Regions from separate parts of the Anaerostipes sp. AF04-45 genome, predicted to be linked through region 3. Evidence: predicted binding sites of a transcription regulator. Region 3 holds the regulator's gene; each other region holds the start of a gene.
The links. Region 3 encodes Rex, which represses fermentation and respiration genes when NADH is low (regulators of the CRP and FNR family bind a similar motif). Its sites were predicted from a motif close to ATTGTTAANTANTTAACAAT; they were not measured.
Positions count from the first base shown of each region.

Region 1: DWV34_RS02985 (butyryl-CoA:acetate CoA-transferase) is a predicted target of Rex. The motif match lies at 1,577-1,596, and genes of this name have one in related genera.
Region 2: DWV34_RS03140 (acetyl-CoA C-acetyltransferase) is a predicted target of Rex. The motif match lies at 1,036-1,055, and genes of this name have one in related genera.

Region 1 covers NZ_QTXQ01000002.1:17,104-21,835, forward strand. Annotated here, with positions in the region: gene DWV34_RS02980 (L,D-transpeptidase family protein) at 81-1,463, opposite strand; gene DWV34_RS02985 (butyryl-CoA:acetate CoA-transferase) at 1,618-2,958, shown strand; gene DWV34_RS02990 (L-lactate dehydrogenase) at 3,046-3,990, shown strand; gene DWV34_RS02995 (hypothetical protein) at 4,129-4,494, shown strand; gene DWV34_RS03000 (M15 family metallopeptidase) at 4,551-4,732, opposite strand, start outside.
Region 2 covers NZ_QTXQ01000002.1:52,880-57,611, reverse strand. Annotated here, with positions in the region: gene DWV34_RS03150 (Hsp20/alpha crystallin family protein) at 1-287, shown strand, start outside; gene DWV34_RS03145 (DUF2000 domain-containing protein) at 475-897, shown strand; gene DWV34_RS03140 (acetyl-CoA C-acetyltransferase) at 1,335-2,516, shown strand; gene DWV34_RS03135 (enoyl-CoA hydratase-related protein) at 2,542-3,318, shown strand; gene DWV34_RS03130 (3-hydroxybutyryl-CoA dehydrogenase) at 3,364-4,203, shown strand; gene DWV34_RS03125 (acyl-CoA dehydrogenase) at 4,223-4,732, shown strand, end outside.
Region 3 covers NZ_QTXQ01000004.1:102,911-107,642, reverse strand. Annotated here, with positions in the region: gene DWV34_RS07320 (bifunctional ADP-dependent NAD(P)H-hydrate dehydratase/NAD(P)H-hydrate epimerase) at 1-754, opposite strand, end outside; gene acpS (holo-ACP synthase) at 751-1,113, opposite strand; gene DWV34_RS07310 (redox-sensing transcriptional repressor Rex) at 1,130-1,789, opposite strand; gene abc-f (ribosomal protection-like ABC-F family protein) at 1,942-3,852, shown strand; gene DWV34_RS07300 (glycosyltransferase family 2 protein) at 3,920-4,732, shown strand, end outside.

The DNA.
Region 1 (4,732 bases), on a different contig from region 3:
AAAAGGCCGCAGACCTTTCCTATTGAAATAACAAAAAGAGAGAGCCCAGACTATCTAAATCCTGCTCTCTCGGTTTCATTTTAGTAATAGCAGATAACCGGTGTTCCGGCATCGATCATATTGTAAAGTGATGCAGCTGCATAAGGCGGCATATTGACACATCCGTGTGATCCCCCGGAAATGTACTCGCTTCCTCCAAAAGAAGACCTCCAGCTTGCATCGTGAAGTCCCACGTTGCCGTTGAACGGCATCCAGTAAGATACCGGTGAGTTATAACCCTGACCGCTCAATGTCGCATTGCGCTGTTTATACAGTACAAATGCCACACATTCCGGTGTTTTTCTTCCAGCTTCCATCTTGCCTGTGACTACGGATGAAGAAAAGACAATCTTTTTCTTTTTAATGTAGAAAACTTCCTGCTGTCCCATATCTACCTCGATATAAGTGTCGCCGATGTCTCCCTGATATCCGTCGTATACTTTTGCCTTCTGGCGCCAGTATGGCTCTCTTGTCTCGGTGGTGCCCTCTTTCAGCATTTTTTTGACTGCGGCTTCTTCCTTTTCACGGCTCATTCTCCAGCCGTAAGGACCTCCGAAAATCTTTTTGGTTCGTCCGTCATGAGTCTTGACGGTACGCATGGTCCCCATCGTGTTATATTCGTATGCAAACTTCATGACCCAGTTTTCCATTTTCTTCATATCAACAGTAAAATCTGTGTCATTTTTAATCTTAAACCACTTGTGGTATACGTCCTTATCGAGAACTACCGTCTGTTTCCCGAACTTATACGTAATGCTTCCCTTCAGAGAATCGTTCATCCTGTCTTTCAGAGAAATGATCTCTTTGCTCTTGCTCGTATACTTCGGGGCATCATAGGCGCCCTCCTTGTCCAGATCCACAGCAGCGACACCGCCTTCTACGGCACTCTCTATGAGCTTTTCCGTCTTTTTCTTCTTTAAGACCGTACCGATCTCTTCTTTCTGGATCTGATAAGATCCGTCTTTGTAAACCGGTTTGGCATTTTGGATCTTGATGATATTTTTCTTTTTGAAGCAGTCAAGCTTTTGAAAGGCCTTTTGAAAAGCGGCTTTGTCATAAGCAAACATATCAATATCTTTGTACTTCTCTCCCCCGAAAACACCTTTAATCCACAGAAAAGAACTCTGTCCGTCTTTAATCTTCCTGATCTGGTCTTCACCATCAAAGGAAACCTTGAGCACACTGCTCTTTAAAACTTCCTCTCTGCCTTTTCGTTCTTTGACGGTCAGCGAATAGCCGTCCGCCTTTTTTTTGAAAATGTCTGTAACTTCGTCAACTGTCTTGTTGGAAACATCGACACCATTGATCTTTGTCCCATATGTAAACTTCTTGCTGAAATACACTGCGATACAGCAGTAGATCACAAAAACAATCCCGACTGCGATCAGGGTGTAATGCTTCCAAGTAAATTTTTTGTGTTCCATAAATGTCCTCCTAAACTTAGTATCTAATTATAGTACAAAACTTGTAAAAAGGCCACCCATAATTTAAATTATTTTACTTGTGTTTCTTTTATGCGGATGGTACAATGGAATGGTATGTTAATAAATTAACAGATAAAAGACAGGAGGATTACTTATGTCATTTAAGGAAGAATACCAAAAGAAACTTAAAACAGCCGATGAGGCCGTAAAAGTTGTGAAATCCGGCGATTGGCTGGAGTACGGCTGGTGCGTCACCACACCGGCTGCCCTTGACAAGGCTTTGGCAAAAAGAATGCCGGAATTGGAAAATATTAATATCCGGGGCGGAATCGTCATGTGGCCGCTGGAAATCACTAAGATCGACTCCCCTGCCGATCACTTTACATGGAATTCCTGGCACATGGGCGGACTGGAGAGAAAATGGATCAAGGAAGGCTTTTCCTACTACGCACCGATCCGTTATTCCGAGCTGCCGGGATATTACCGCAATTACATCGATCACGTGGATGTTGCGATGATGCAGGTTGCCCCGATGGACGAACACGGATTCTTCAACTTCGGGCCGAGTGCATCCCACCTGGCTGCAATGCTTGAAAAAGCCGACTGTGTCATCGTGGAAGTCAACGAAAATATGCCTCGCTGCTTAGGCGGATTTGAAGAGGGTGTACATATTTCCAAAGTTGACATGATCGTCGAAGGCGAAAATCCTGCGATCGCAGAGCTGGGCGGAGGCGGAGCAGCCACCGACGTGGACAAAGCCGTTGCAAAACTCATCGTAGACCAGATCCCGAACGGCGCATGTCTCCAGCTTGGCATCGGCGGAATGCCGAATGCAGTAGGTTCCATGATCGCGGAATCTGACCTTAAAGACCTGGGCGTTCACACTGAAATGTATGTGGATGCGTTTGTAGACATTGCAAAAGCAGGAAAGATCACCGGTGCCAGAAAAAATATCGACCGCTACCGTCAGACTTATGCATTCGCAGCAGGGACCAAAAAATTATATGACTACTTAAATGACAATCCGGAATGTATGAGTGCTCCTGTTAACTATACAAATGATATTGCAAGGGTTTCTTCCATTGACAATTTCATCTCTATCAACAATGCCGTAGATGTGGATTTATACGGACAGATCAGTGCTGAGTCTTCAGGAATCAAACAGATCAGCGGTGCCGGCGGTCAGTTAGACTTCGTTATGGGAGCTTACTTATCCAACGGCGGAAAGAGTTTTGTATGCCTGTCTTCCACTTTCACTGACAAGGCCGGACAGATGCATTCCCGTATTCTTCCTACCCTGCATAACGGGTCTATTGTCACAGACACCCGTGCCAATGCACACTATATCGTCACCGAATACGGAATGGCAAACATGAAAGGACTCTCTGCATGGCAGCGCGCGGAAGCCCTGATCAATATCGCTCATCCGGACTTCAGAGACCAGCTGATCAAAGACGCAGAAAAAGCTCACATCTGGAGAAGATCCAACAAATAGTTTTTGATACAGTTTCTCACTTTATCAAAATTCGATGAATATTTTATCCTCCTTTGTTAAACTACTTAATACAAAGGAGGATTTTTTATGATTAATAATAGAAAAGCGGCCATCATCGGCTGCGGATTTGTCGGTGCATCCACCGCATTCAGCCTGATGCACCAGGGACTGTTTTCCGAGCTGGTCTTAATCGATGTAAACGAAGAAAAAGCCCGGGGTGAGGCGATGGATTTAAGCCATGGACGCCCGTATGTAGATACATCCAAGATATATGCAGGCTCCTATGATGATGTCGCGGACTGCGGGCTGATTATCATAACCGCCGGTGCAAATCAGAAGCCCGATGAAACCCGTCTCGACCTGGTACACAAGAATGTATCCATTTTTAAATCCATTATTCCGGAGATCACCAGACGAAACTCTGAAGGAATCTTATTGGTTGTTGCCAATCCGGTTGATATTCTTACTTATGTGACCTTAAAACTTTCCGGATTTCCAAAAAACCGGGTCTTTGGCTCCGGAACTGTCCTGGATTCGGCACGTTTCCAATACCTGCTCAGCGAACATCTGGAAGTAGACAGCGGCAGCATTCAGGCATTTATCATCGGGGAGCACGGAGACAGTGAACTGGCGGTCTGGAGCGACACCAATGTCTCAGGGATCGGCATCAACGAATTTTGTGAAATGCGCGGGCACTTTGACCACGAGAAGTCCATGAAAAGAATTTTCGACGATGTGAAAAACAGCGCCTATGAGATCATCGAAAAAAAAGGCGCTACGTATTACGGCGTCGCCATCGCAGTCAGCCATATTGCAGAGAGCATTATCCGGAATAAAAATTCCATCCTTCCGGTTTCCAGTCTGCTTAGCGGTGAATACGGCCTGTCCGATCTCTGTCTGAGCGTACCGACCATCGTCAACAAAAACGGTGCGGAACAGGTCATCGAGATTGACTTAAACAGTGAAGAATCCAGTCTGCTGCATAAGTCTGCAGGCCAGCTGAAAGAAATTCTTTCTTCCCTGGATTTATAGCAAAATCGGTTTTATATCTTATGTATCCAAAAAAGTACAGTGGAAATATTTACACGTTATGAGATCTGTGCTATTGTATGATTCAAACAAAAATTTACTGATTTTTTATTAGATTCATACAAAAAGTGAGGTTTTCATATGAAAAGATATCTCTTGACCGGTATATTAGCTTTTGCAGTTTCCGCTGCCTTAAGCGGCTGCGGCACGGCCCACATAAAACCGGAAGGACTCAGTGACAATGAATACAGGCTGGGCCTGAGGGCGATCGAGACGACAGATAAATATTTAAACGCCGACCTTTCAAGAGATCTGGCCAGCGAACAATTTGAAGATATCAAAAATGCGTTTGAACAACACGAAAAAAATCAAAAAACCACTTTCTCACGGGTAGACTCCCGTATGGAACAGTTGGAACAGTGCCTGTCTGCAAAAAAAGTTTCAGACAAAATGGTGACCAAAGCCAGAAACCGTCTGGCAGAAACATTAAATCAAAATCTTTTATAAGTTCAAAAAACTCCGGTCATAAATCTTTACCGGAGTTTTTTCATGTGTCTTGTCATTTACCGTTTTTCAAAGTGCTGATAGTCTTTATATGTAATCCAGTCACCGCCCCACTGAAACCCGTGTTTCCTGAAAATCCGGTACACCCGGTCATTTCTGTGAATCATGTTATACTTATACTTTCCTTTACACTTTTTCACATCTCTCTGTGCATAGATCTTTCCGTTTTCAGGTGTGATGG
Region 2 (4,732 bases), on a different contig from region 3:
AACTTCCCGGTTTCAGCAAGGAGGACATTTCCGCCCAGCTGAGAGACGGTTATCTGACTATCAGTGCGGCAAAGAACGAAGTAAAAGACGAGAAAGACAAAGAGGGAAACTATATACGGAAAGAGCGTTATTCCGGAAAGTGCAGCAGAAGCTTCTACGTCGGAAAAGAACTGAAACAGGAAGATATCAGGGCGAAGTTTGACAATGGCGAACTGGTGCTGAGATTTCCAAAGGCTGAGGAAAGAAAAGAAGTACCGTCAGAGGAGTTCATTTCAATAGAAGGATAACGCTGAAAGATTTGACCGGGGTGCTGAAAAGGCATCCCGGTATTGTTATTTCATAGGAAAGCTCTACGATCTTTCCTATGAAATAACGCTCTGCGGGTTGTACACAGCAATATCATACAAGAAATTTCTTGCCGTACAGGTTACAATAGAGCCTGTCAAAAAATCTGTTCACAAATGGAGGAATCAAATGGATATTGCGAATGAAAAATGTGTGGTTGTCATCGACGGGGAGCTTCCTGCCGGGATTGCGGTAAATACAGGGGTGATCCTTGGTATGACCATGGGGAAACATATGCCGGGGGCTATAGGCACGGATGTCATGGACAGCGGAGGAAACGAACATATGGGGATCATAACTTTTCCCGTTCCTGTTTTAAAAGGCAGCCGGAAAGTATTAAAAGAACTAAGAGAAAAAGTGAACCAGCCCGAATTCAGCGAACTCATCGCTGCAGATTTTTCGGATCTGGCACAAAGCTGTATGATTTATGACGAGTTCGCGGAAAAGATGTCAAAGACGCCGGGGGAACAGCTCAATTACCTTGGAGTGGCTCTTTGCGGACCTAAAAAGATGGTGAATAAATTAACCGGGAGTCTGCCTCTTTTAAGGTAAAAACAAAAGAAAAAAGGAAACACACACAGATGTTTTGATAAGTCTTCATATATAGTTCTCCAATTCATGGGAACTCCGGTTATAAGATGGTCTTTCAGCCCATCTTTTTTTAGTTTCCTGAGAAAAAAGACAGATCATATTGTTAAAATTGTGACGATATTAAGTTGATTTTAGGGGATACAATGTCTAAAAATATATAAAAGTTTTCTAAATAAAAAAACGAACATATGGCTGTATTTAAAAAAGTACAATCTATACTGCATACAAAAGACCGAAACAAACGGCTTAAATACGCAGTTTTTAAGATGATATGAAGCCTGTATCAAGGCCTGAAACAAATTTGTAATTGAAATGAAAAAGTGATTGTGATACTATTAACATATCGGCGGGAAACTGCCAAACACTATATAACACAGAATTATTATGGAGGAATTGATATGTCAAGAAAAGTAGTTATTGCAAGTGCTTGTCGTACAGCAGTAGGTAAGATGGGCGGAGCATTGAGCACAACTCCGGCTGCTGACTTAGGATCAATCGTTATCAAAGAAGCTCTGAACAGAGCCAATGTTAAGCCAGAGCAGGTAGATGAAGTATACATGGGATGTGTTATCCAGGCTGGTTTAGGACAGAACGTTGCTCGTCAGGCATCCATCAAGGCAGGTCTTCCGATCGAAGTTCCGGCAACAACGATCAACGTTGTATGCGGTTCCGGACTGAAAGCGGTAAACATGGCTGCAGACATGATCAGAAGCGGTGACGCTGACGTTGTCGTAGCAGGTGGATGCGAGAACATGTCAATGGCTCCATATGTATTAGATCAGGCGCGTTTCGGATACCGTATGAACAACGGCGTGTTGAAAGATGCTATGGTCAATGATGCATTATGGTGTGCATTCAACGACTATCACATGGGTATGACAGCAGAGAACATCTGTGACCAGTGGGGACTTACCCGTGAAGAATTAGATGAGTTTGCAGCAGCAAGCCAGCAGAAGGCAGTTGCAGCTCAGGAAGCCGGAAAGTTCGATGAAGAGATCGTGCCGGTAGAAGTAAAGAAGAAAAAAGAAACCATCATCGTGAATAAAGACGAAGGACCTCGTCCTGGAACAACAGCAGAAGGCATCTCAGGATTAAGACCGGCATTCAAAAAAGATGGAATGGTAACTGCAGCGAACTCTTCAGGAATCAATGACGGTGCGGCAGCAGTTGTCGTTATGAGTGAAGAAAAAGCAAAAGAATTAGGTGTTACACCGATGGCTACATGGGTTGCCGGAGCACTCGGCGGTGTAGATCCTAAGATCATGGGTATCGGACCGGTCGCTTCCACAAGAAAAGTTATGGAAAGAACAGGAATGAGCATCGATGACTTCGATCTGATCGAGGCAAACGAAGCATTCGCAGCTCAGTCTGTGGCAGTAGGAAAAGACTTAGGATTCGACTTAAGCAAATTAAATGTAAACGGCGGAGCAATCGCGATCGGACATCCGGTTGGAGCTTCAGGATGCCGTATCTTCGTAACTCTGCTTCACGCAATGAAAGACAGGGGAGCTAAGAAAGGTCTTGCAACACTTTGCATCGGCGGCGGTATGGGATGCTCTACCATCGTTGAAATGGACTAATTTAATTTGAAAGGAGAATGAATCCATGGAATTCATCACATATGAAACAGAAGGTTTTGTAGGAATCCTCACTATTAACCGTCCAAAAGCATTAAACGCGCTGAACAGCCAGGTGCTTGGAGAGATTGACGAAGTTTTGGATGCTGTTGATCTCGAAAATACAAGAGCCTTAATCCTCACCGGAGCAGGAGACAAATCTTTCGTAGCCGGAGCAGACATCGCAGAGATGAGTACATTGACAAAGGCAGAGGGAGAAGCGTTCGGTAAAAAAGGAAATGACGTATTCCGCAAGTTAGAGACATTTCCTATCCCGACCATCGCTGCAGTGAATGGATTTGCACTGGGCGGAGGATGCGAGATCTCTATGAGCTGTGACATCCGTCTCTGTGCAGAAAATGCAGTGTTCGGACAGCCGGAAGTAGGTCTTGGGATCACTCCTGGATTCGGCGGAACACAGAGGCTTGCCCGTCTCGTAGGCGCTGGAAAAGCAAAAGAAATGATCTACACTGCATTCAACATCAAGGCAGATGAAGCATACAGAATCGGACTCGTTAATGCGGTATATCCGCAGGCAGAGCTCTTAGACGCAGCAAAGAAGATGGCTGCAAAGATCGCTAAGAACGCTCCGATCGCAGTCCGCGCTTCAAAGAAAGCCATCAATGAAGGTCTGGATGTGGACATGGATCAGGCTATCGTCGTGGAAGAAAAAGCATTCGGAAGCTGCTTTGAGAGTGAAGACCAGAGAGCAGGCATGGAAGCATTCTTAAACAAGACGAAAGTCGACGGATTCAAAAATAAATAATCATTGGCAGGCAACAATTAGAGTTTAAATACAGGAGGAATCATAATGAAAGTTGGAGTTATCGGTGCTGGAACAATGGGCAGCGGAATTGCCCAGGCATTTGCGCAGACAGAAGGTTATGAAGTTTGCCTTTGCGACATCAATGAAGAGTTCGCAGCAAACGGAAAAGCAAGAATCGCAAAAGGATTTGAAAAAAGAGTTGCAAAAGGCAAAATGGACCAGGAAAAAGCGGATGCCATTTTAGCAAAGATCACAACAGGCGTAAAAGATATCTGCACTGACTGTGACCTTGTTGTGGAAGCAGCAATCGAAAACATGGAGATCAAAAAGCAGACATTCAAAGAATTACAGGATATCTGCAAACCGGAAGCAATCTTCGCTACCAATACATCTTCCCTTTCTATTACTGAAATCGGAGCAGGACTTGACCGCCCGATGATCGGTATGCATTTCTTCAATCCGGCTCCGGTTATGAAGCTTGTTGAAGTAATCGCAGGAATCAATACTCCTCAGGAGATCGTTGACAAAATCATCGAGATCTCTAAAGAAATCGGAAAAACACCGGTTCAGGTAGAAGAAGCAGCTGGTTTCGTTGTAAACAGAATCCTTATCCCGATGATCAACGAAGCAATCGGAATCTATGCAGACGGAGTGGCATCTGTGGAAGGTATCGATACAGCAATGAAATTAGGAGCTAATCACCCGATGGGACCGTTGGCGTTAGGTGACCTGATCGGATTAGATGTTTGCCTTGCTATCATGGAAGTACTTTACAACGAGTTTGGAGATACCAAATATCGTCCTCACCCATTGCTGAGAAAAATGGTACGCGGCGGTATGTTAGGTCAGAAGACCGGTAAAGGATTCTACGATTATAGTAAATAATTAAATGGAGGAATAAGAAATGGATTTCGCATTAAGTAAGAAACACGAAATGGCAAGAACTCTGTTCAAAGAGTTCGCCGAAAATGAAGTAAAGCCTCTTGCACAGGACGTGGATGAAACAGAACAGTTCCCGAAAGAAACTGCTGAGAAGATGGCTAAGAACGGTTTTCTTGGTATCCCGATCCCGAAAGAGTACGGCGGACAGGGCTGTGATCCTCTTACATACGTTATGTGTGTGGAAGAATTAGCAAAAGTTTGCGGTACTACAAGTGTTATCGTATCTGCACATACCTCTCTGTGCTGTGATCCGATCATGACTTACGGAACAGAAGAACAGAAGAAAAAATATCTTCCGGACCTTGCATCCGGTAAAAAATTAGGCGCATTCGGTCTTACAGAGCCGGGAGCCGGTACAGACGCTCAGGGTCAGCAGACAAAAGCTGTCTTAGACGGAGACGAGTGGGTATTAAACGGTTCCAAATGCTTCATCACAAACGGTAAAGAAGCAGACGTTTATATCGTGATTGCT
Region 3 (4,732 bases):
CAGACATCGTCTCATTTCCTGCTATGATCAGGACTTTTCCGTAGGTGCCCTTGTGAGAATCCGCAAAACGGCCCGGAAGTCTTTCTAAATCTTTCCTATCGTATGTGAAGCCCCCTGCATGTTTCTTCAAAACAGAATCAAAGAAACCGATCTTTTCTACATACAGCCGGCCCGCATATTCTTTTCCCGGATAGAGCAGATGTCCTGCCTTGGGACCGCCGAAGGTCACCGTAGCGTCTGATTTTACGGCGCATCCAAGGACTTTTCCCGTATCCCCGCTGATTCCGGAGGAAATATCGACTGACATGACTTTAGCTCCGCTTCCATTAATCCTTTCCACAGCAGTACGGTATGTCCCCGATACCTCTCTGGAAAGGCCTACGCCAAACAGTCCTTCCAAAATCCAGTCATAATCCTTATAATCTATCTCTTCTTTTTGCTCATATCCAAGCCGTGCAAGGATATCGTACTGCGTCTTTAAGTCTGCGGATGCCTGAGACAGATCCCCTACGACTGTAAAATCCACTGAATACCCTTCTTCCAGAAGGATTCTGGCCGCAGCCAGCGCATCTCCCCCGTTATTTCCGCATCCTGCCACAGAAAGAATCCTGTTATTTTTTCTGACTGTTTCCATGAGCCTTCGGGCAATTTTTTCGCTGGCCCTCTCCATCAGCACCAGGCCAGGAATCCCTATCTTCTGTATGGTCTCCTTATCAACATCCTGCATTTCCTGATTTTTTAAAACATATTTCATAGACACTCTCCTATGACAAAAGCCTGTGCCAGCCCCCCTGTGTTCGTAACCGACACATGAAATTTCGTAATCTTCCTATCTGATGCCATTTTTTCGGCTCTGCCTGTGAGTTTCACATAAGGTGCTCCTTTTGAATTCCGAAACACTCCGATCTCATAGGGCTCCAATCCGAAGAAGCCGGTTCCAAATACCTTGGAAACGGCTTCTTTAACTGCAAAATTACCAGCAAGAGTCGTACTGTTTAAACCTGCGCATGCCAGTTCCTCTTCTGAAAAAATCCGGCTCAGGCGGTTCTTTCTCTCCACCATCTTCTGTACCCGCCCGATTTCTATCAGGTCAGTTCCTATACCGACAATCATGGCGTTCCTCCCGTCTTTACTCCGCGCCTTCGCTGTCTTCCCTGCTGTGAATATTGTAAGTCAGCGTCATGAGGCTTTCTGCCAAATGGACATTCTCCACGGTCACACTGTCCGGCAGCGTGAGATCCACAGGGGCAAAGTTCCAAAATCCTTTGATGCCCCACGACACAAGATCTTTGGCAATCTTCGGCGCCTGGTCCTGCGGAAGCGTGAGGGCTGCAATCTTGATCTCATGATTCTTTATAAACTCTTCCATATCGTCAATATCGTGCACTTCCACTCCGTGCACCGTGATGCCGATCAGCTTCGGATTCACATCGAACAGCGCAATCACCTGAAAACCAATGCTGTTATTGTTAAAATCCTGATAATTAGCCAATGCCTGCCCCAGATTGCCGGCACCAACGATGATCATCTGATTGCTTTTGTCAAGTCCCAGAATCTTTCCGATCTCCACGTAAAGATTTTCTACATTGTAGCCGTATCCTTGCTGCCCGAAACCTCCAAAATTATTCAGGTCCTGCCGGATCTGGGATGCAGTTACTTTCATCCTCTCGCTCAGCTCTTTGGATGAGATCCTCGTAATATTTTTTGCTTTCAAAGCCCCCAAATAACGGTAATATCTAGGTAATCTCTTTATAACTGCCGGTGATATATTCTTATCCATTGATGACATTATTACCCTCCCACTTATTTTATTAACTACTCAAATTAAATAAATTATATAAGATTGTCTAATATCTGTCAAACTTTTCAGTGCGTTTTTTCAGAAATTATGTTATGCTTATAAAGAATTTTTACAGCTTAGAAATTTTGAAGGAGTGCACTATGGTTTTATCTTGTCAGAATATACATAAAACATTTGTCGACCAGGAAGTCCTGAAAGGAATTTCCTTTCATATCAATGAAAAGGACCGGCTTGCCGTCATCGGCTTAAACGGTGCCGGAAAGTCCACCCTGCTCAAGATCATCATGGATCAGATGACACCCGATGACGGGGAGATCCACAAAAAGAAGGACGCCGATATCGGCTATCTCGCACAGCATCAGGACCATACTTCTTCCCGCACCATTTATGAAGAGCTTTTGACCATAAAACAGGATGTGATCGAACTGGACAAAAAACTCCGCTCTCTGGAGCATATGATGAAGCATTTAAGCGGCACAGAGCTCGAAGAAAAGATGGAGGAATACACCAGGGCCACTCATTTATTTGAACAGAAAAACGGTTTTGCTTATAAAAGTGAGATCACAGGAATCTTAAAAGGACTCGGGTTTCAAGAGGAAGATTTTCAAAAAAAAATCGAGACTCTGTCCGGAGGACAAAAGACAAGGGTCGCTCTCGGAAAACTCCTGCTGATGAAGCCAGAGATCCTTCTCCTGGATGAGCCTACCAACCATTTGGATGTAGATTCGATCCAGTGGCTGGAAACCTATTTAAGCCACTATGAGGGCGCTGTCATCCTGGTCTCCCATGACCGGTATTTCCTGGACAAGATCGTCAACAAAGTCATGGAGATTGAGTCGGGTCACGCGATGCTCTTTGACGGCAACTACACTTCTTTTATTAAAAAAAGGGATCAGGTAAAGGCAATCCGCTTGAAGGAGTACGAAAACCAGCAGCAGGAGATCCGTCACCAGAAGGCGGTCATTGAAAAACTAAAACAATTTAACCAGGAAAAATCCATCCGCCGGGCCGAGAGCCGTGAAAAGATGCTGAACAAAATTGATGTGATCGAAAAGCCTGTGGAAGTCGACGGAAAAATGCGCTTTGCCATCGAACCGTCGGTGATCAGCGGAAACGATGTCTTAACGGTGGAACATCTGGAAAAAAGTTTCGGGCCGCATATGCTGTTTTCCGATATAAATTTTGAAATATTTCGCGGTGAGCGCGTGGCATTGATCGGCGCCAACGGAACCGGCAAGACTACGATGTTAAAAATCATCTGCAAACAAATTGCCAAAAACAAAGGACTGATTAAGCTCGGTTCCCAAGTTTCCATCGGATATTACGATCAGGCACAGGACAACCTGCATCCGGATAAGACAATCTTCGAGGAGATATCTGATTCCTTTCCGGAACTGACCAACACAAAAATCAGAAATACACTGGCTGCTTTCCTTTTTAAAGGAGAAGATGTCTTTAAACTTGTTTCTTCCTTAAGCGGCGGTGAAAAGGGACGGGTATCTCTTGCGAAACTTATGCTTTCCCATGCCAATTTTCTGATTCTTGATGAGCCTACCAACCACCTGGACATTCACTCCAAAGAAATCCTGGAATCCGCCCTGTCCCAGTACACAGGCACGGTTCTTTACGTGTCTCACGACCGCTATTTTATCAACAAGACAGCCACAAGAATTTTGGAACTCTCTCCGAAAGACGGTCTGCACTCTTATCCGGGCGACTACCAGCACTATCTTATCGAAAAGGAGAAGGAAGGCACGAAAGAGGTACAGAACGCTGAAACTGAGTCTGTATCCGATACGAAGCTGAGCTGGCAGAAGCAAAAGGAAGAAGACGCAAAGCGTCGGAAAAGAGAAAACCGCCTGAAAAAAATAGAACAGGAAATCGAGGAACTGGAAGCGGAAAGCACAAAGCTTGACGAAGAAATGTGTCTGCCGGAGAACGCAGTCAACACAAAGAAACTGCTGGAACTCTCCGCTGCCAAAGTCCGGAATGAGGAACATCTGGAAACCCTTTATGAAGAATGGGAGACCCTGTCAGAAGAAACTGAGTGAAAATGCCATGGTATTTTTACAAAAATTTGTTATAATAGACTAAGTACCATTTTTAGGAGGTTACAAAATGAAATTAATATCGTTTGCTGTGCCGTGTTATAATTCCCAGGAATATATGAGACACTGCATAGATACATTGCTGACCGGAGGAGACAAAGTTGAGATCCTCATCATAGACGATGGTTCCACGGACAATACCGGCATGATCGCCGATGAATATGAAAACAAATATCCCGGTATCTGCCGGGCGATCCATCAAAAGAACAAAGGCCACGGCGGTGCAGTAAACACTGGTATCGCTCATGCCAAAGGGATTTATTTTAAGGTGGTGGACAGTGACGACTGGGTAAACGAACATGCCTATGAGGAAATCTTCAATCAATTAGAGACCTTTTACCGCCAGGGAACCATTATAGACATGTTTATGTCAAACTATGTCTATGAGAAACAGGGTGTGAAGAGAAAAACCGTGATTCATTACCGCCATACGATCCCGGTTGAACAGATTTTTACCTGGGATGATGTAAAGCGTTTTCCTCTGAGTCAGTACATTCTCATGCATTCCGTCATTTACCGTACTTCTCTTCTCCATGAGTGCCGTCTGTGCCTGCCGGAACATACTTTTTATGTAGACAACCTTTACGTTTTCAAACCGCTTCCATATGTGAAGACGATTTACTATCTGGATGTAAATTTTTACCGCTACTTCATCGGAAGGGACGATCAGTCTGTCAATGAAGCCAATATGATCAAACGGATCGACCAGCAGTTTTTTGTCACCAAAGCCATGATCGATTATATGAGCAGCTTTGAGCTGGTAAACAAGCCGTTATACCGCTACATGAAACACTATCTGAGCATCATCATGACGGTATCATCT